DNA from 3 places in the Streptomyces sp. NPDC096013 genome. Region 1 is predicted to be linked to each of the others. Evidence: predicted binding sites of a transcription regulator. Region 1 holds the regulator's gene; each other region holds the start of a gene.
What was found. The regulator HrcA, encoded in region 1, represses chaperone genes, less so after heat shock. The targets are predictions, from matches to a motif close to TTNGCACTCNGNNNNNCNGAGTGCNAA.
Positions count from the first base shown of each region.

Region 2: a site for HrcA is predicted at 1,841-1,867, ahead of groL (chaperonin GroEL). Genes of this name have one in related genera too.
Region 3: a site for HrcA is predicted at 4,921-4,947, ahead of groES (co-chaperone GroES). Genes of this name have one in related genera too.

Region 1 is NZ_JBIWGK010000007.1:94,757-101,744, forward strand. It holds gene ACIRB1_RS23990 (nitronate monooxygenase) at 1-442, opposite strand, end outside; gene dnaJ (molecular chaperone DnaJ) at 588-1,724, opposite strand; gene hrcA (heat-inducible transcriptional repressor HrcA) at 1,725-2,741, opposite strand; gene ACIRB1_RS24005 (MBL fold metallo-hydrolase) at 2,925-3,647, shown strand; gene ACIRB1_RS24010 (DUF3097 domain-containing protein) at 3,682-4,482, shown strand; gene hemW (radical SAM family heme chaperone HemW) at 4,614-5,846, opposite strand; gene ACIRB1_RS24020 (SpoIIE family protein phosphatase) at 5,909-6,988, opposite strand, start outside.
Region 2 is NZ_JBIWGK010000003.1:549,344-556,331, reverse strand. It holds gene thrC (threonine synthase) at 1-729, shown strand, start outside; gene ACIRB1_RS13980 (MoaD/ThiS family protein) at 789-1,064, shown strand; gene ACIRB1_RS13975 (cold-shock protein) at 1,496-1,702, shown strand; gene groL (chaperonin GroEL) at 2,030-3,658, shown strand; gene ACIRB1_RS13965 (NADH:flavin oxidoreductase) at 3,908-5,038, shown strand; gene ACIRB1_RS13960 (metallophosphoesterase family protein) at 5,165-6,034, shown strand; gene ACIRB1_RS13955 (hypothetical protein) at 6,243-6,809, opposite strand; gene ACIRB1_RS13950 (class I SAM-dependent methyltransferase) at 6,975-6,988, shown strand, end outside.
Region 3 is NZ_JBIWGK010000003.1:150,268-157,255, forward strand. It holds gene ACIRB1_RS12245 (LysR family transcriptional regulator) at 30-929, opposite strand; gene ACIRB1_RS12250 (MOSC domain-containing protein) at 1,010-1,678, shown strand; gene ACIRB1_RS12255 (SDR family oxidoreductase) at 1,787-2,560, shown strand; gene groL (chaperonin GroEL) at 2,723-4,348, opposite strand; gene groES (co-chaperone GroES) at 4,468-4,776, opposite strand; gene ACIRB1_RS12270 (hypothetical protein) at 5,184-5,885, opposite strand; gene ACIRB1_RS12275 (polysaccharide deacetylase family protein) at 5,882-6,841, opposite strand; gene ACIRB1_RS12280 (methyltransferase domain-containing protein) at 6,943-6,988, shown strand, end outside.

The DNA.
Region 1 (6,988 bases):
TGAAGGTGCCGGCCCGGCGCAGCGAGTCCAGCACCTCGGGCGTCGGGACGCCGAAGTGGAAGGAGGCCACCGGCACCGGGTTGTCGAGCAGGACGGACAACTTGGCGTCGTAGCCGTCCTCACGGCCGCTGTCCGGGTCGCCCAGCTCCGTGTCGTACCACGAGGCCTCACCGGCGAGCTGGTGGGCGTAGACGTCGACGGCGGCCTTGTCCGCATACTCCGGCTGCGGCATGAAGAGGTTCACGCCGAAGGGGCGGGACGTCAGGCTCCGCAGCTGCTTGATCTCCTGGTACATGCCGTCGGCTGTCTTGTACCCGGCGGCGAGGAACCCCAGCCCGCCGGCCTCGGCCACGGCGGCCGCGAGGCGCGGGACGGAGACACCGCCCGCCATCGGGGCCTGCACGATCGGATGGGGGAAGAGATCGGTCAGCGCGGAGGACATGACGGCATGTTGTCACGTCCTCCGAACAAGTCCGAATCCGACCTTGGGCCCCGGCACATGCCGGTGCTTCCGGCCCACCGGGCGCCCGGGAGCGAGGCCGTCCGGAGCGGGGAGAGGGTCCGGGGGCGGCTGCCCCCGGACCCTCTCAGCGACCGTTGAAGGCGTCCTTGAGGCGTGAGAACAGCCCCTGCTGACCCGGCTGGAACGTCCCCATGGGCCGCTCCTCGCCGCGCAGCTTCGCCAGTTCGCGCAGCAGACGCTCCTGCTCGACGTCCAGCTTGGTCGGGGTGGTGACCTCGACGTGGACGATGAGGTCACCCCGGCCGCCGCCGCGCAGGTGGGTGATGCCCCGGGTGTGCAGCGGGATCGACTGGCCGGACTGGGTGCCCGGGCGGATGTCGACCTCCTCCATGCCGTCGAGCGTCTCCAGCGGCACCTTCGTGCCCAGGGCCGCCGCCGTCATCGGGAGCGTGACCGTGCAGTGCAGGTCGTCGCCGCGGCGCTGGAACATCGCGTGCGGCAGCTCGTGGATCTCGACGTACAGGTCACCGGCGGGGCCGCCGCCGGGGCCGACCTCGCCCTCGCCCGCGAGCTGGATCCGCGTGCCGTTGTCCACACCCGCCGGGATCTTGACCGTGAGGGTGCGCCGCGAGCGGACGCGGCCGTCACCGGCGCACTCCGGGCACGGCGTCGGCACGACCGTGCCGAAGCCCTGGCACTGGGGGCAGGGGCGGGACGTCATGACCTGGCCCAGGAAGGACCGGGTCACCTGCGAGACCTCACCGCGACCGCGACACATGTCACAGGTCTGCGCGGAGGTGCCGGGGGCCGCGCCCTCGCCGTTGCAGGTGTTGCAGACGACGGCCGTGTCGACCTGGATGTCCTTCGTGGTGCCGAAGGCAGCCTCGTCGAGCTCGATCTCCAGCCGGATCATCGCGTCCTGGCCGCGACGGGTGCGCGAGCGCGGTCCGCGCTGCGACGCCGTGCCGAAGAACGCGTCCATGATGTCCGAGAAGTTCCCGAAGCCGCCCGCGCCGAAGCCGCCGGCCGCGCCGCCGCCCGCCTGCGAGAGGGGGTCGCCGCCGAGGTCGTAGACCTGCTTCTTCTGCGGGTCCGAGAGCACCTCGTAAGCGGCGTTGATCTCCTTGAACCGCTCCTGGGTCTTCGGGTCCGGATTCACGTCCGGGTGCAGCTCGCGCGCGAGCCGGCGGAAGGCCTTCTTGATCTCATCCTGCGACGCGTCGCGACGCACGCCGAGAACGGCGTAGTAGTCCGTGGCCACTTAGGACTCCGCCAGGATCTGTCCGACGTACCGTGCCACTGCGCGTACCGCTCCCATCGTTCCCGGGTAATCCATGCGGGTCGGTCCGACCACGCCTAGCTTGGCGACTGCCTCGCCGCCCGAACCGTAGCCGACCGACACCACCGACGTGGAGTTGAGTCCCTCGTAGGCGTTCTCATGACCGATCCGTACGGTCATGCCCGAATCCCCCGCCTCACCAAGCAACTTGAGGAGGACGACCTGCTCCTCCAGGGCTTCCAGGATGGGGCGGATGGTGAGGGGAAAATCATGTCCGAAGCGGGTGAGATTGGCGGTGCCGCCGATCATCAGCCGCTCCTCGGTCTCCTCGACGAGGGTCTCCAGGAGGGTGGAGAGCACCGTCGACACCGCGCCGCGGTCCTCGGCCTCGAAGGCCTCCGGCAGGTCCTGCACCAGCAGCGGCACGTCCGCGAAGCGGCGCCCCGCGATCCGGCTGTTGAGCCGCGCCCGCAGATCCGCGAGCGAGGCCTCGCCGAACGGCGCCGGGCAGTCGACCATGCGCTGCTCGACCCGGCCGGTGTCGGTGATCAGCACGAGCATCACGCGCGCGGGGGCCAGCGAGAGCAGCTCCACGTGCCGGACGGTCGAGCGGGTCAGGGACGGGTACTGGACGACGGCGACCTGCCGGGTGAGCTGCGCGAGCAGCCGGACCGTACGGCCCACGACGTCGTCGAGGTCCACGGCGCCGTCGAGGAAGTTCTGGATCGCCTTGCGCTCGGGGCCGGTCATCGGCTTGACGCCGGCGAGCTTGTCGACGAAGAGCCGGTAGCCCTTGTCGGTGGGGATGCGCCCCGCGCTGGTGTGCGGCTGGGCGATGAAACCCTCGTCCTCCAGGGCGGCCATGTCGTTGCGCACGGTCGCCGGGGAGACGCCGAGGCTGTGCCGCTCGGTGAGCGCCTTGGAGCCGACCGGTTCCTCGGTGCCCACATAGTCCTGGACGATGGCGCGCAGCACCTGAAGTCTGCGTTCGCTGAGCATCCGCGCACACCTCCCGGTTCTGGTCGCCTTTGTCGCCGCTTGTCGCGAGCCCGCCCTTTCCTGGCACTCTGTGCGCGTGAGTGCCAGCCTTCCCCGGCCAGTGTACGGCCGTGAGGCACACCTCGGGCAAGGCCGGTCCTGCGATGTCACGCCGTGAGGTGCCTTCACCGTTAGCGTCGCCGTGTGACGGTGACTTGGGAAGAGCTGGGATGGGAGCGGATCGCAGCGGGGGTGGGCCGGTGTCGGCTGCCTGGCTGGGACTGCACGGTCGGGCTGGTGATCGGCGACGACGCGGTGCTGATGGTCGACGCGGGGTCGGGCCTCGCGGAGGGCGCGCGGTTGCGTACGGAGGCACGGGCGCTCGCCGGTCGCGCTGTGACCCATCTCGCGCTCACCCACCCGCATTTCGACCACGTCTTCGGGGCGGCGGCGTTCGCGGACGCGGAGGTGTACGGCGCGGCGGGCGTGGAGCGGGTACTGGCGGACGAACGGGAGGCGCTGCGCGCGGACGCCGTCGAGAACGGGCTGCACGCGCGTGTGGCCGACGAGGCGGTGGCCGCCCTGGTGCGGCCGCACCATCCGGTCTCCGACGCGTGGACGCTCTCCCTGGGAGGCGATCGGCAGGTCCTGCTCGCGAACGTCGGCCCGGGCCACACCGGCCACGACCTCGCCGTCCTCGTACCGGGCTCCCCGAAGGTCGTGTTCTGCGGGGACCTGGTCGAGGAGTCCGGCGAACCCCAGGCGGGCCCCGACGCCACACCGGCCCACTGGCCCGCGGCCCTCGACCGACTCCTCTCCCTGGGCGGGGAGGACGCGGTGTACGTGCCCGGTCACGGAGCGGTGGTGGACGCGGGCTTCGTGCGGGCCCAACGGGACGCGTTGGCAACGCGTTTCGGCGTGTCGTGACGGCCGCCGCCCCGGTTCTCCTATCGTCATCCGAATGCGCCAGTACTCCGCCGACCTGACCCCGCCGTGGAAGAAGCCCAAGCCGGCCCCCGAGGTCCCCGCGGACGCGGGCCTGGTGGTCGAGGAGCCGGGCACCGGTTTCTGCGGCGCGGTGATCCGCTGCGAGGCCGGCACGGTCACCCTGGAGGACCGCTTCGGCAAGCACCGGGTGTTCCCGATGGAACCGCGCGGCTTCCTCCTGGAGGGCCGCGTCGTCACCCTGGTCAGGCCCGTGTCGAGTCCCCTGCGGCCCACCCGTACGGCTTCCGGTTCGGTCGCCGTCCCCGGTGCACGCGCGCGTGTGGCCCGCGCCGGGCGGATCTACGTGGAGGGCCGGCACGACGCCGAGCTGGTCGAGCGCGTGTGGGGCGACGACCTGCGCATCGAGGGCGTGGTGGTCGAGTACCTGGAGGGCGTCGACGACCTCCCGTCGATCGTGGACGAGTTCGCCCCCGGCCCGGACGCGCGCCTGGGCATCCTGGTGGACCACCTGGTGCCGGGCACCAAGGAGTGGCGCATCGCCCAGTGGGTGACGAGCGAGCACGCGTTGGTCGTCGGCCACCCGTACATCGACATCTGGGAGGCCGTGAAACCGTCCTCCGTGGGCATCGCCGCCTGGCCCCGCGTCCCCCACGGCCAGGACTGGAAGAAGGGCGTCTGCCGGGCACTGGGCTGGCCGGAAAACACCGGTGCGGTGTGGCAGGCGATTCTGGCCAAGGTGGAGTCGTACAAGGACCTGGAGCCGGAACTGCTCGGCCGGGTCGAGGAACTGATCGACCACGTGACCGCGCCCTGAGGCTTCTCCGCGCGGTGGCCGGGCGGGATCTGGTGGATGGCGTTCTCTGCCGACACGGAGGTCTTCCGTCGATCAACTCGTCGACCCGGCCGAGCGGTTCGGCGTCCCCGTGATCGCGGGGGTCGGGCCGGTCAGTCCACCAGGTCCCGCACCACCGCGTCCGCCAGCAGCCTCCCCCGGAGGGTGAGTACGGCGCGGCCCTCGTCGTAGGGCTGCTGTTGCAGGAGGCCGTCCGTGAGGGCTCGGCGGGAGGCCTGGAGGCCGGTCTCGTGGAGGAGGGTCAGGGGGGCGCCCTCGCGGAGGCGCAGTTCCAGGAGGATGCGTTCCACCCGGCGGTCCTCCTCGGTGAGGATCTCGCGGCCCGCGCCCGGGGAGCGGCCGGAGGCGAGGGCCGCCGCGTAGGCGCCGGGGTGCTTGACGTTCCACCAGCGGACGCCGCCCACGTGCGAGTGGGCTCCGGGGCCCGCGCCCCACCAGTCGGCGCCGCGCCAGTACAGCTCGTTGTGGAGACAACGGCCGGAATTCGACGTCGCCCAGTTCGAGACCTCGTACCAGTCGAAGCCCGCCGCCGACATCACCTCGTCGGCGATCAGATAGCGGTCGGCGTGCACGTCGTCGTCCGTCATCGGGACCTCGCCCCGGCGGATGCGGCGGGCCAGTTGCGTGCCCTCCTCGACGATCAGGGCGTACGCGCTGATGTGGTCGGGGCCCGCGCCGAGGGCGGAGTCGAGCGAGGCGCGCCAGTCGTCGTCGGTCTCGCCCGGGGTGCCGTAGATCAGGTCGAGATTGACGTGGTCGAAGCCGGCCGCGCGGGCCTCCGCGACGCAGGCCTCGGGGCGGCCGGGGGTGTGGGTGCGGTCCAGCACCTTCAGTACATGCTGTTTCGCGCTCTGCATGCCGAAGGAGACGCGGTTGAAGCCGCCGCCGCGGAGGGCCGCGAGGTAGGCGGGGTCCACCGACTCCGGGTTCGCCTCCGTGGTGATCTCGGCGTCCGGGGCCAGGCCGAACTCGTCCCTGATCGCGCCCAGCATCCGTACGAGATCGCCCGCCGCCAGCAGCGTGGGCGTACCGCCGCCGACGAAGACCGTGCGGACCTGGCGGGGGTCGTCGCCGAGGACCTTGCGGGCCAGGCGGACCTCGTCGATCAGGGTGTCCGCGTAGTTGTCGCGGGAGGCCAGCACTCCGCCCGTGCCCCGCAGCTCGGTCGCCGTGTAGGTGTTGAAGTCGCAGTAGCCGCAGCGGGTCGCGCAGTACGGAACGTGCAGGTAGAACCCGAGGGGGCGGTCGGCTGCCCCGGCGAGCGCCTGGGCGGGCAGGGAGCCGTCTTCGGGGACGGGGTCGCCGTCGGGGAGTGCGGAAGGCATGTCCTCCATTGTCCAGCACCCGTGCGACTCTCCGCTCCGCCCGGCCGCTCGGCCTGTTCCGCCTATTCCGCCTGGAGCACCAGCAGCGCCAGGTCGTCCTCCGGGGGACGCCCGCCGAACTCGTGGACGAGGCGTTTGATGCGCTCCGCGATCAGCTCGGCGCTCAGACCCGCGCACCCCTCCAGCGCGGTCGCGAGCCCGTCGCCGTCGTCGAACTGGACCGACCCGGAGCGCCGCTCGGTCACCCCGTCGGTGACGCACAACAGGCTGTCGCCGGGCCGGAGTTCGAAGGTCTCGCTGGTGTAGGTGGCGTCCTCGATGACCCCGAGGAGCGTCTGCGGGCGGGCCACCGTGCCGACGCCGCCGTCCGGGCCGAGCAGCAGGGGCAGCGGGTGTCCCGCGGAGGCGAGGGTGCAGCGGACGCCGCCGTCGAAGGGGATCAGCTCGCCGAAGAGGAGGGAGAGGAAGCGGGGGCCGTCGCCGACCGGGCCGGGGTGGCCGCCCGCCGCGACGAGGGCGTGCGCGGCGGCGTCGGCGGCCTCGGTGGCGTCGTCGAGGAGGAGCTGGTTGAGGCGGTCGAGGACGTCGGCGACGCGGTAGCCCTCGCGGGCGAGGAGCCGTAGCCAGGGGCGGGCCAGTCCGATGACCACGGCGGCCTCGGGGCCCTTGCCCTGGACGTCGCCGAGGGCGAAGCACCAGCGGCCGTCACCGGCCGGGAAGAGGTCGTAGAAGTCGCCGCTGGGGCCGCCCTTGTCGCACGGTTCGTAGACGAGGGCGCTGCGCACGCCGGGGATCGCGGCGACCGCGCCGGGCAGCAGGCCGCGCTGGAGGACGCGGCTGATGGTGGCCTGGCGGGCGTACTGGCGGGCCGCGCCGATGGCGAGCGCGACGCGGCGGCTGAGGTCCTCGACCAGGCCGGTGACCTCGTCGGGGAAGCGCGGCAGCCCGGACCGTCCGATGACGAGCGTGCCGAGCGGACGGCCGCCCGCGATCAGCCGGTACGCGAGGGCCGCGCCCTGGGTGCCGTCCGGGCCGAGCGCGTCGGCGGGCCAGGGGTAGGACACGGGCCGCAGGGCGTCCGGGGGGCGGGGCGGGTCCTTCTCCAGGGCGCGGCGCAGTTCCTCGATGCGGTTCTCGCTGCC
Region 2 (6,988 bases), on a different contig from region 1:
ATCTACGGCGGCGAGCTGGTCGGCATCGAGGGCAACTACGACGAGGTCAACCGCTTCTGCTCCGAGCTGATCGGCGACCCGGCCGGCGAGGGCTGGGGCTTCGTCAACGTCAACCTGCGCCCGTACTACGCGGAGGGCTCCAAGACCCTCGCGTACGAGATCTGCGAGCAGCTGGGGTGGCAGATCCCGGACCAGCTCGTGGTTCCCATCGCCTCCGGCTCGCAGCTCACGAAGATCGACAAGGGGCTCCAGGAGCTGATCAAGCTCGGGCTCGTCGAGGACAAGCCGTACAAGATCTTCGGCGCCCAGGCCGAGGGCTGCTCGCCGGTGTCCGTCGCCTACAAGGCCGGGCACGACGTCGTACGGCCGCAGAAGCCGAACACGATCGCCAAGTCGCTGGCGATCGGGAACCCCGCGGACGGTCCCTACGTACTGGACATCGCCCGGCGGACCGGCGGGGCGGTCGAGGACGTCAACGACGAGCAGGTCGTCGACGCGATCAAGCTGCTCGCGCGGACCGAGGGGATCTTCGCGGAGACCGCCGGCGGTGTCACGGTGGGTGTGGCGAAGAAGCTGATCGAGAGCGGGCTGCTGGACCCGACGCTCACCACGGTGGTCCTCAACACGGGTGACGGGCTCAAGACGCTGGACGCGGTAGCCGGTACGGGGCTCACCGCGACCATCCGACCGAACCTCGACTCGTTCAGGGAAGCTGGGCTCGCGTCGTAGCGTCGTTCTTCCTCGCGCCCCCCACAGCCATGAGTCGTACCCGACCGGAGGTCATCAGCATGAGCGTCAGTGTCCGCATCCCCACCATCCTGCGCACCTACACCGGCGGGCAGGCCGAAGTCACCGCCGAAGGCGGCACCCTCGCCGAGGTCATCAGCGACCTGGAGAAGAACCACACCGGTATCTCCGCCCGCGTGCTGGACGACCAGGGCAAGCTGCGCCGGTTCGTCAACGTGTACGTCAATGACGACGACGTGCGGTTCGAGCAGGGGCTGGAGACGGCCACTCCGGACGGGGCCGGGGTGTCGATCATTCCGGCGGTTGCCGGAGGCTGATCGTTACCCTGGGTAACGCAGATTACCGAGAGTTCATCCAATTGCCTCCTCCGTGAGAGAAGCGGAGGGGGCAATTCTCTATGGTTGAGCACGGTACAGTTGGGGAACCCGCTCCACTCCGCATGCCGAACGCATATGAGTACTGGCTCCGCGTGCGATGAGAAGTAGCCAAAGTGTGCAGGTCTTTTGCGCCTTATGTTCCCTTTATCGGGCCCGACTTGCCCTGAAGTCGGACGAATTCTCCGTAAATTCCCGACCGGTCCTGCCCGGAATTCTCGTCTGATTGACCTGTTGCAGACGGCAGTTGGACGGATACATTCGGCCGCGGTCGACGCGTTCCGGCGCACGCCCCCAATCCTGTGGGGGGTGAGGTCTGACCCGGATCCGCGAAGTGCGGGTCCGTGCAAGGGCCAGTAATAGGGGAGTTAGGCATGGCTCAGGGCACCGTCAAATGGTTCAACGCGGAGAAGGGGTACGGCTTCATCGCGGTCGACGGTGGTGCGGATGTTTTCGTCCACTACAGCGCGATTCAGATGGACGGCTACCGCACCCTGGAAGAGGGTCAGCGGGTCGATTTCGAGATCTCGCAGGGTCAGAAGGGGCCGCAGGCGGACATGGTCCGGCTCGCGACCGGCTGAAGCACGCGCCGACGAACAGCAGCGACGTTCTTCGTTCCTCACCGAAGGGCTCGTACTCCTGGGGGGTCACCTCCTGGGGTACGGGCCCTTCGGCATGCCCGGCCGCCACCCCTGGGGGAGCCCGCTTCGCGAGCGCGCCTTGCACTCGGGCATGCCGAGTGCTAATCATTGGCGTTAGCACTCTGAAGGTGAGAGTGATAACGAAGGACCGGGTCGGTGAGGCCCGCAGGCCAGGTGGTGCAAGGAACCACGGGGCAGGCAGGCCGTCCGTCGCGGGCGCCAGCGCGGTCCGGAGCAATCCACCCCAGTCCGGGAGGACCACTTCACATGGCCAAGATCATCGCGTTCGACGAGGAGGCACGGCGCGGTCTCGAGCGCGGGATGAACCAGCTCGCCGACGCCGTCAAGGTCACCCTTGGCCCCAAGGGCCGCAACGTCGTCCTCGAGAAGAAGTGGGGCGCCCCCACGATCACCAACGATGGTGTTTCCATCGCCAAGGAGATCGAGCTCGAGGACCCGTACGAGAAGATCGGCGCCGAACTGGTCAAGGAAGTCGCCAAGAAGACGGACGACGTCGCCGGTGACGGTACGACCACCGCGACCGTCCTCGCCCAGGCCCTCGTCAAGGAGGGTCTGCGCAACGTAGCCGCGGGCGCCAACCCGATGGCCCTCAAGCGCGGTATCGAGAAGGCCGTCGAGGCCGTCTCCGGTGCCCTGCTGGAGCAGGCCAAGGACGTGGAGACCAAGGAGCAGATCGCTTCCACGGCCTCCATCTCCGCCGCCGACACCCAGATCGGCGAGCTCATCGCCGAGGCGATGGACAAGGTCGGCAAGGAAGGCGTCATCACCGTCGAGGAGTCCCAGACCTTCGGGCTCGAGCTTGAGCTCACCGAGGGTATGCGCTTCGACAAGGGCTACATCTCGGCGTACTTCGCCACCGACATGGAGCGTATGGAGGCCGTCCTCGACGACCCGTACATCCTGATCGCCAACTCGAAGATCGCCAACGTCAAGGACCTGCTCCCGCTCCTGGAGAAGGTCATGCAGTCGGGCAAGCCGCTGCTGATCATCGCCGAGGACGTCGAGGGCGAGGCCCTGTCCACGCTGGTCGTCAACAAGATCCGCGGCACCTTCAAGTCCGTCGCCGTCAAGGCTCCGGGCTTCGGCGACCGCCGCAAGGCCATGCTCGGCGACATCGCCATCCTCACGGGCGGCGAGGTCATCTCCGAGGAGGTCGGCCTCAAGCTGGAGAACGCGACCGTGGACCTCCTCGGCCGCGCCCGCAAGGTCGTCATCACCAAGGACGAGACGACGATCGTCGACGGCTCGGGCTCGGCGGACCAGGTGGCCGGTCGCGTCAACCAGATCCGCGCCGAGATCGAGAACAGCGACTCGGACTACGACCGCGAGAAGCTCCAGGAGCGCCTCGCCAAGCTCGCCGGCGGCGTCGCCGTCATCAAGGCGGGCGCGGCCACCGAGGTCGAGCTCAAGGAGCGCAAGCACCGCATCGAGGACGCCGTTCGCAACGCGAAGGCGGCCGTCGAGGAGGGCATCGTCGCCGGTGGCGGCGTCGCGCTCATCCAGGCGGGCCACGTCTTCGAGAAGCTCGAGCTCGAAGGTGACGAGGCCACGGGCGCCGCGATCGTGAAGCTGGCCCTCGAGGCCCCGCTGAAGCAGATCGCCGTCAACGGTGGCCTCGAAGGCGGAGTCGTCGTCGAGAAGGTCCGCAACCTGCCCATCGGTCACGGCCTCAACGCCGCGTCCGGTGAGTACGTGGACATGATCGCCGAGGGCATCATCGACCCGGCGAAGGTCACGCGCTCTGCCCTGCAGAACGCCGCGTCCATCGCCGCGCTCTTCCTCACCACCGAGGCCGTCATCGCCGACAAGCCCGAGAAGGCCGGTGCCGGCGCGGGTGCCGGTGGCGGCATGCCGGGCGGTGACATGGACTTCTGATCGACCTCTGGTTGATCAACGGTCTTACCGAGGGCGGTACTTCCTGTTCCGACAGGGGGTACCGCCCTCGGGCATGTCCGGGTCCGGTGCGTTCCGGCCCGATGCCTTCGGGGTCGCCGTGGCCGGGATCACAGGGCCTGGTGCCGGGCGGACGGAATGAGGGGCTTGGCCGGGAGGTTGTCGTTGACGCATGATCAATGCATACGCACATACCGACTGGTACCCAGCAGTTACGAGGAGCCCCCACACGTGTCTACGACCGCCCCCGCCTCCCGAGCCGCCGACCTCCTCGGCCGTCCGATCACCCTCAACGGCCTGACCGTCCCTAACCGGATCGTGATGGCGCCGATGACCCGGCAGTTCTCGCCGGGCGGCATCCCCGGCGATGACGTGGTGTCGTACTACTCCCGCCGCGCGGGCGCCGGCGTCGGCCTCATCGTCACCGAGGGCACCTACGTCGGCCACGACTCGGCCGGGCAGAGCGACGACGTGCCGCGCTTCCACGGCGCGGAGCAGCTCGCGGGCTGGGCGAAGGTGGCCGAGGGCGTGCACGCGGCGGGCGGCACGATCGTGCCGCAGCTGTGGCACATCGGCATGGTCCGTGAGCAGGGACAGCCGCCGTACGCGGACGCGCCCGCGGTGGGCCCGTCCGGGCTGCGGATCGGCAGTGACGAGGCCACCGGCAAGGCGATGACGCAGCGGGACCTGGACGATGTCATCGGGGCGTTCGCCGAGGCCGCCGCCGCGGCCGAGCGGATCGGATTCGACGGGGTCGAGCTGCACGGCGCGCACGGATATCTCCTCGACCAGTTCCTGTGGGCGGGGACGAACCGTCGTACGGACGCCTACGGCGGTGACGCGGTGGCCCGTACGAAGTTCGCGGCGGAGATCGTGGCGGCGGTCCGGGAGACCGTGTCGCCCGAGTTCCCGATCATCTTCCGGTACTCGCAGTGGAAGCAGGAGGTCTACGGGGCCCGTCTCGCGGAGACGCCGGAGGAGTTGGAGGCGATCCTGACTCCGCTCGCGGCGGCGGGTGTCGATGTCTTCCACGCGTCCACCCGGCGTTACTGGATTCCCGAGTTCGAGGAGACCGGGTCCGAGCTGAACCTCGCGGGGTGGACGAAGAAGCTCACCGGAAAGCAGACCATCACCGTGGGGTCCGTCGGTCTCGACGGGGACTTCCTCAAGGGGTTCCGCGGCGAGGGGGCTCCGGTCAAGGGCATCGACGACCTGCTCGACAGTCTGGAGCGGGACGAGTTCGACATGGTGGCTGTGGGGCGGGCGCTGCTTCAGGACCCGGAGTGGGCGGCGAAGGTGCTCGCCGGGCGGGTTTCGGAGTTGGCGGCGTATGACGCGGCGGCGCTGAAGTCGCTGAGCTGAGCGTCGAGTTGTGGATACGGGCCGATGGGGCCCGGGGACTGACCCCCCGGGCCCCATCGGCCTGAAGGTGCCTCGTCCGCACCGGGACCTGTCGGTGCCCCCCAACTCCGGCTAGCGTTCGCGCACATGAGGATCCTGCACCTGTCCGACACCCATCTGGAGCGCACCGACGCCCCCAACCGTCACGGCGTCGACGCGACCGACTCGCTCCGGCTGATGCTGGGGGAGCTGCGGCACCAGCGGGGGGTGGACGCGGTCGTCGTGACGGGGGACATCGCCGATGACGGCGCGGTGGAGGCGTATGCGGCGGCGAAGGAGTTGGTGGGCGGGTTCGCACGGCTGATGGGTGGAGTGCCGGTCTTCTACACGACCGGGAACCATGACGAGCGGGAGGCGTTCGGCAAGGTGCTCGGGAGCGGGCACGGGGCCCCGGACGCCGTGTTTCCGGCGGAGTTCGGGTGTGCGGCCGTCAGCACGGTCGGCGGATACCGGTTCATCACGCTCGACTCGCTCGTGCCGGGGGAGGTCTACGGCCGGCTCAGCGCGGCCCAACTGGACTGGCTCGGCGAAGAGTTGAGGACTCCCGCCGAGCACGGGACCGTGCTCGCCTTCCATCATCCGCCGATTTCCCTCGATACGCCGACCCAGCGGGCCTTCGGGCTCGTGAACCCGAAGGAGTTGGCGGACGCGATCCGGGGGAGTGACGTACGGGCCGTTCTCACCGGGCACTTCCACCTTCAGCTCTTCGGCTTTCTGGAGGCGACGCCGGTGTGGGTCACGCCCGGGGTCGTCAACCGGATCGATCTCACCACCGCTCACGGCACGGAGCGGGCCGTGCGGGGAGCCTCCGCCTCGCTCGTCGAACTGGGCGGCGAGACCGGGCCCATGTTCCACACCTTCCACGCGCGGGACCCCCGGGCGCACGAGACGGTCTACCAGTTGGACGCGGAACAGGTCCGGTCGGTCATCGAGCGGCATGCGCCCAACGGAGCGTAGGGCGGGCTGTGTTGGCGGAGCGGCGCGAGGACCGGGTATAGTAGATCTTGAGCCCGTCGCCGTAACTCCGGTCGGCTGGTGCTGCGTTGGTGGTCCAAGGAAAGACGCCCCGCTTCCCGCGGGGAAATGCAGGTGCAAGGCCTGCCCGGCGCTCCACTGAAGTCCCCGTCCCGCATCGCGCGGGTCGGGGACTTCGCTGTGCGGGCCCTCAGAGGTTGCCCAGCGGCTCGATGTCCACGTGCACCGGAGTACCCCAGACCCGCAGCACCTCGTAGTCCGTGAACTCGTGCACGAGGCGGTACGCCATCGCCGGGCGGGAACCCCGGCGCTGGGCCGTGAGGTACAGCTCGGCCTCGTGGCGGTCGCGGCGCGGGGTCCCGCAGAGCTGCCAGGCCTGGCCGTTCCAGAGTTCGGGGAGCCAGCGCTGCTGCGCCTGCGGGCGGTCCTCACGGACGCCGTAGCGGGACGGGGTGGTGTCGGTGGGCCGGGGCGCCGCCGGGCCGTTGAACTCGGAGCGGCGGGCCGAGCGGCGACGGGTCTCGCAGAGCAGGCACAGGTCCGGCGCGCTCTCGTCGACCGGGCCGCCCGGGTGCTCCAGGCAGCGGGTGGTGGGCGCGGAGCCGCTGACGCTGTCGTCCAGCAGGTCCAGGGCGCGCCTGAGATCCGCCTTGACCTCGTGCAGCCGGGCGTCGGGGGTGTCGGACGTGAGCGCCTCGCCGTGCTCACCGAGAAGACGGAGGGCACGGCCGAGGGCGGTCTGCTGGGCGTGGTTCATGGTTCTGCCGACCATAGTCGGCTTTGCCGCGCCGGGGGCGGAGGGGGTTGTGCCGGGGGCGAAGGGAGGCTGTGCCGTGGATGGCGGGGGTGGGCGCATCGCGCACTGGTGGCACAAACTGCCATCCATGCAGAAGGGATCATTCCCCCGTGATCGACTGACCCCATGGCCCTGATCCC
Region 3 (6,988 bases), on a different contig from region 1:
CCACCAGGGGCACGCGTGCGCGTGCCCCTCTATTTTTCGCGGGCCGCGCGCTCCAGCCGGTCCAGCGTCGCCGCCACGGCCGGCACCCGCGCCAGGTCGGGCAGGGTCAGCGCGACGATCTCCCGCCGCACCGCCGGTTCCAGCGTCACCGTCCGCGCGCCCCGGGGCCGTACGGACTCGATGGCGAGCTGGGGCAGGACGGCGACGCCCAAGCCCGCGCTCACCAGGCCGACGACCGCCGGATAGTCGTCGGTCGCGAAGTCGATGCGCGGGGTGAAGCCCGCGCTCTCGCAGACCTCGACCAGCTGGCCCCGGCAGCGCGGGCAGCCGGCGATCCAGGGCTCGCGGGCGAGTTCGCCGATCGACACCGACTCCGCGCGCGCGAGGCGGTGCCTTTCCGGGACCAGGGCGACCAGACGGTCGCCGAGCAGGGGGCGTACCACCAGGTCGGACCAGTCCTCCGCGCCCGCCGCGGCCTCGTAGCGGAAGGCGAGCGCGATGTCGCAGTCGCCCTCCCGGAGGAGCTCGACGGAGTTCGGCGGCTCGGCCTCCTCCAGGGAGACGCGGGTGCCGGGGTGGGCGGCGCGCAGGGCGGCCAGTGCCGTGGGGACGAGCGTCGAGCTGCCGCTGGGGAAGGAGACCAGGCGGACCCGGCCGGCCCGCAGGCCCGCGATCGCGGCGACCTCCTCCTCGGCGGCGGTGAGCCCCGAGAGGATGCCGGCCGCGTGCCGGACCAGTGCCTCGCCCGCCTGGGTCAGCCGCATCTCGCGGCCGGTGCGGACCAGCAGCGGGGTGCCGATCGAGGTCTCCAGGGCCTTCATCTGCTGGCTGACGGCGGGCTGCGTGCAGCCCAGCTCGCGCCCGGCCGCCGAGAAGGAGCCGGTGGCGGCGACGGCGCGCAGCACACGGAGATGTCGGGCCTCGATCACGCGCCGAGCATAAGCGCTCCTTTGCTGCGGCGCCGAATAATGCGCCGCGCCTTTGGGGCGCTCTCGTCTACCGTGCCGCCATGAAGCTTCTCTCGCTGAACCTGGGCCGGGCCACGGCCGTGCCGTACACCGAACAGCCGGACGGCGTGACCGGTATCGACAAGCGGCCGACCGACGCGCCGGTGCGGGTGAGCGCGCCCGGCCCCAAGGGCGTCGCCGGGAGCGGGCTGGCCGGGGACGCGGTCTGTCACCGGCGCCACCACGGGGGCGACGACCAGGCGGTGTACGCGGTCGCGCGTGAGGATCTCGACGACTGGGAGCGGGAGTTGGGGCGCCCGCTGGCCAGCGGTTCCTTCGGGGAGAACCTGACGACCCTGGGTCTCGACGTGTCCGGCGCGCGGATAGGCGAGCGCTGGCGGATCGGTCCCGAGGTGGTCCTCGAAGTCACCTGCGGGCGCATCCCGTGCCGTACGTTCCAGGACCATCTGGGCGAACGGGGATGGGTGAAACGGTTCACCGTGAAGGGTGCCCCGGGGGCCTACCTGCGGGTGATCGAACCCGGTGAGATCCGGGCGGGCGACGCGATCGAGATCGTGCACCGGCCCGCTCACGAGGTGACGGTGGCCCTTCAGTTCCGGGCCGTGACGACCGAGCGGGAGCTGTTGCCGCGGCTGCTTCCGGCGGGCGAGGCGCTGCATCCGGAGTGTCTCGCCCAGGCCCGGAAGTATGTCGCGGAGCACCCCGCCTGACCTGCCGTCACGGCGTGTTCGACACATTGTTCGACACGTGTTCGTCACGGATCGGGAGGGCGTGTGCAGAGATCTGACCGGTCGGCCCGGGGTCACTAATCTTGCGCCATGACAACGGCATTGATTACGGGATCGACCGCGGGGATCGGTGCCGCGTTCGCGCGGCGGCTCGCGGCGGACGGACACAACCTCGTGCTGGTGGCGCGAAACACCGCCCGGCTCGGGGAGCAGGCGACCGAACTGCACGACCGGCACGGCATCGAGGCGGAGGTGCTCACCGCCGACCTCGCCACCGACGAGGGCATCGAGGCGGTGGCCGCCCGCCTCGCCGACCGCAAGAACCCCGTCGACCTGCTGGTCAACAACGCGGGCTTCGGCAACAAGGGCCGTTATCTCGACGTACCGATGGCCGACGAGCTGAAGATGCTCAAGGTGCACTGCGAGGCGGTGCTGCGGCTGACCAGCGCGGCGACCGGGGCGATGCGGGAGCGCGGGCGCGGCGGGGTGGTCAACGTGGCGTCGGTGGCGGCCTTCGTGCCGCGCGGGACGTACGGCGCGTCGAAGGCGTGGGTCGTGCAGTTCACGCAGGGCGCGGCCAAGGACCTGGCGGGTACGGGCGTACGGCTGATGGCGCTGGCGCCCGGCTTCGTGCGGACCGAGTTCCATGAGCGGGCCGGGATGGGCACGGACAACATCCCGAACTGGATGTGGCTGGACGCGGACAAGCTGGTCGCGGCGGCGCTCGCGGATCTGGCGCGCGGCAAGTCGCTGTCCATCCCGGACCCGCGCTACAAGGCGCTGATGGGCCTGGTGAAGGTCACCCCGCAGGCGGTGCTGGGCGGGATCACGTCGAAGACCGGGCGGAAGTACGGGCCGCGGTGACAGCAGCCGCCTCGATGACGGCGGCCTCTACGACGACCACGACGACCACGGAGACCGCGGAGACCACGAAGGCGACGGAAGCTCCGGTGACGCGCGAAGGCCCGGCTCCCCCAGAGGGGCGCCGGGCCTTCGACGTACGTACTACGGGTTCACCGACTGGCGTCAGTGGGAGTGGCCGTGGCTGTGACCAGCGGCGGCCGGCTCCTCCTCTTCCTTCTTCTCGACGACCAGGGTCTCGGTCGTGAGGAGGAGGGAGGCGATGGAGGCGGCGTTCTCCAGGGCCGAGCGGGTGACCTTGACCGGGTCGATGACGCCGGCCTTGACCAGGTCGCCGTACTCGCCGGTCGCGGCGTTGAAGCCCTGACCCGGCTCCAGCTCGGCGACCTTGGAGGTGATGACGTAGCCCTCCAGGCCGGCGTTCTCGGCGATCCAGCGCAGCGGCTCGACGACCGCGCGGCGCACGACCGCGACACCCGTGGCCTCGTCGCCGGTCTTGTCGAGGTTGCCGTCCAGCACCTTGGCGGCGTGCACCAGGGCGGAGCCACCACCGGAGACGATGCCCTCCTCGACCGCGGCGCGGGTCGCGGAGATGGCGTCCTCCAGACGGTGCTTCTTCTCCTTCAGCTCCACCTCGGTGGCGGCGCCGACCTTGATCACGCACACGCCGCCGGCCAGCTTCGCGAGGCGCTCCTGGAGCTTCTCGCGGTCCCAGTCGGAGTCGGTGTTCTCGATCTCGGCCTTGATCTGGTTGACGCGGCCCGCGACCTCGGAGGCGTCACCGGCACCGTCGACGACGGTCGTGTCGTCCTTGGTGACGGTCACCCGACGGGCGGAGCCCAGCACGTCCAGGCCGACCTGGTCGAGCTTGAGGCCGACCTCCTCGGCGATGACCTGACCGCCGGTGAGGGTGGCGAGGTCGCCGAGCATCGCCTTGCGGCGGTCGCCGAAGCCGGGGGCCTTGACCGCGACGGCGTTGAACGTGCCGCGGATCTTGTTCACGACCAGGGTCGACAGGGCCTCGCCCTCGACGTCCTCGGCGATGATCAGCAGCGGCTTGGAGGCGTTGGCCTGGATGACCTTCTCCAGCAGCGGCAGAAGGTCCTGGATGGAGCTGATCTTGCCCTGGTGGATGAGGATGTACGGGTCCTCGAGGACCGCTTCCATGCGCTCCTGGTCCGTCACGAAGTACGGCGACAGGTAGCCCTTGTCGAAGGCCATGCCCTCGGTGAAGTCCAGCTCCAGACCGAAGGTGTTGGACTCCTCGACGGTGATGACACCGTCCTTGCCGACCTTGTCCATCGCCTCGGCGATGAGCTCGCCGACCTGGCTGTCCTGGGCGGACAGACCGGCGACGGCCGCGATGTCGGCCTTGTCGTCGATCGGCCGCGCGGTGGAGAGCAGCTCGTCGGAGACGGCCTTGACGGCGGCGTCGATGCCCTTCTTCAAGGCGGCCGGGGAGGCACCCGCGGCGACGTTGCGCAGGCCCTCGCGCACGAGCGCCTGGGCGAGCACGGTGGCGGTGGTGGTGCCGTCACCCGCGATGTCGTTGGTCTTGGTCGCCACCTCCTTCACCAGCTGGGCACCGAGGTTCTCGTACGGGTCCTCGATCTCGACCTCGCGGGCGATGGTGACACCGTCGTTGGTGATGGTGGGGGCGCCGAACTTCTTGTCGATGACGACGTTGCGGCCCTTGGGGCCGATCGTCACCTTGACCGTGTCGGCAAGCTTGTTGACGCCGCGCTCGAGGGCGCGACGGGCGTCCTCGTCGAACTTCAGGATCTTCGCCATGGGAGCGGTTCAGCCCTCTCGGAAAACGTGGGTGAAACGAACTGCGCCCCCGACGCCCGGCTTCATAAGGTCGCGGGAACCAGGGGCGCAGCTCAAAAGCAGAATGTGCTGGTGGTGAATTACTTCTCGATGATCGCGAGCACGTCGCGAGCCGAGAGGACGAGGTACTCCTCGCCGCTGTACTTCACCTCGGTGCCGCCGTACTTGCTGTACAGCACGATGTCGCCGGTCTTCACGTCGAGCGGCAGGCGCTCGCCGTTCTCGAAGCGACCCGGGCCCACGGCGAGGACGACGCCCTCCTGGGGCTTCTCCTTCGCGGTGTCCGGGATGACCAGGCCAGAGGCCGTGGTCTGCTCGGCGTCGAGCGGCTGGACCACAATGCGGTCCTCGAGCGGCTTGATGGCAACCTTGGAGCTGGCGGTCGTCACGATCCGACCTCCCCCTTCGGAGATCTCACGGGGTTAACTGTCTGAGGTGGCGACCAGGTCGATCCGTCGTCGCGGGTGCCGGACCTGCCCGTCGCTGTTGGCACTCTCCAGTGGGGAGTGCCAGACCTGAGACTATGACTGCGATTAGCACTCGGTCAAGCGGAGTGCCAATGCCCGCGGCGCCGCACCGGATTTTCTCGTCGCCCTGAGCCGTGAGGCGGGCCCGTACTTGATGCCGCCGTCCCTGGGGGCTGCGCCCCCAGACCCCCCCTTCGGCCTGGACGGCCTCGTCCTCAAACGCCGGACGGGCTGACAGTGGCGACCGGTGCCCATGGGAGGGCGGACCGGTGCCCATGGGAGGGCCGATCGGTGCCCAGGGGAGTGCCGATCGGCGCCGAAGGACGGCCCTAGAGATAGTCCTCCAGGCGGCCCACCGTCAGGCCCCGCTCCTGGATGCCCCGGAGGAGGCGGGCGGTCGTGCCGGTCGGGGTGATCCGGACGATGTCTCCGGGGGTGAGGCGGTGGTCGCCCCGGGCGTAGGTGAGGGTGCCGGTCGTCGTGGAGGCGCGCCAGAGGACGAGGGCGGAGATACCGCAGTCGGCCGCGGCGCGGCGGGTCGTCGTGTCGTACGTGCCCTCCGGGGGCCGGAGCAGGCGGGAGCCGGGGCGGTGGCCGCAGATCTCGGTGCGCTGGGCGGCGTAGGGCAGGCCGGTGAAGCGGGCGGGCTTCGGGGGTGTGCGGAACTCCGTGACCGGGAGGCGCAGTTCGCGGATCAGGGCGGTGAACCTCGGGTCCCGGCGGGCGCGCGTGTCGTGGTCGTAGGTCAGGAAGACGACCCGGTCGCGGGTGCGGACGTGGTCCACGACCGGGGGGAGTCCCGGGCCCGCCGAGCGTGCGGCGGGCCGGGGGGACGGGGTCGGGGCGGGGGGCAGCGGGGCGGTCAGACCCCAGTGGCGGTACGGCTGTTCGTGGGTCGGGCCGTGCTGGTGCACGCGCTGGGCGGCCTTCTTGCCGAGCCGTTCGATGGGGTCGACGGACTGCGCGCAGCCGGTGAGGAGGGTGGCCGCCAACACGACGGTCACCGGCGTCCGTAGTGTCGCGAGTCTCACAGGTAGTCCTCCAGGCGGGCCACCGCGTATCCCTCGGCCGTGACCTTGCCGAGGAAGCGGCGCATGTCGTCGACCATGGTGCCCTTCCAGTCCTCGCGGCCCCGGAAGTGCGTCAGGACGATGTCGCCGGGATGCAGGGACCGGTCGTCCTCGCGGTACTCCCAGTGGTCGACGAAGACCTCCTCGTCCCAGATCGGGGCGTACTTGATGCCGCAGGACTTCGCGGCGACGAGGGTGTCGTGGTTGTAGTTCCCGTACGGCGGCCGGAACACGGTCGGGGCCTTGCCGAACTGCTTCTTCATGATGTCCTGCATGCCGCAGATCTCGCGCTTCTGCTCGGCGTAGGACAGGCCCGGCAGGTACGGGTGCGTGAGGGTGTGGTTGTTGACCGTGTGCCCCTGGGCCTGCATCTTCCGGAAGTAGCCGTAGTCGTCCTCCACCAGGTAGTTGCTGAGGAAGGCGGTGTACGGGATCTTCAGGTCGCTCATCATCCGCAGGAACGCGGGGTCCTTGTTCTCGCCGTCGTCGATAGTGAGGAACACGATCTTCTTCTTGGTCGGGATCGTGGTGAAGACCGGCGGGAGGTTCAGCTCCTCCTGGTCGTCCACCTCGAAGCCCGCGCGCGCGGTGATCTCCGGCTTCCGCGCGGGCGCCGGCGGGGCCGTGAGCGGCACCTTCGCCAGCCCCCAGCGCTTCGTGGCGGCCACCCGGGCCGCGTACTCGGCGCGCAGCTTCGTGGCGTAGGAGTCCAGCGCGCGGGCCGGGGGCGCGTGCAGGGGCGGTGCGCCCTGTGCCGGGTGGACCGCCGCTCCGGAGCCGGACTGGCCGCAGCCGGAGACGAGGGCCGCGAGCGCGAGAGCGGCGAGCGCGCCACGGGCGCCCGCCCTCCGGCGCGGATTCGCGTGCGCCCGGCTCCCACGCGCCCGATTGATGTCATTTTGTACGACTACTCGCATGGGGCCGGATCTTTTCAGGCCCCGGCCCCGATCCCGCGCCGACACCGCCGGGACACCACCACCGGAGGCACACCGTCCACCGACTGGCCCACAATGTCCCGGTGAACGACCCCGTACTCGCCTTCGCCGCCCTGCTCACCCCCGAGG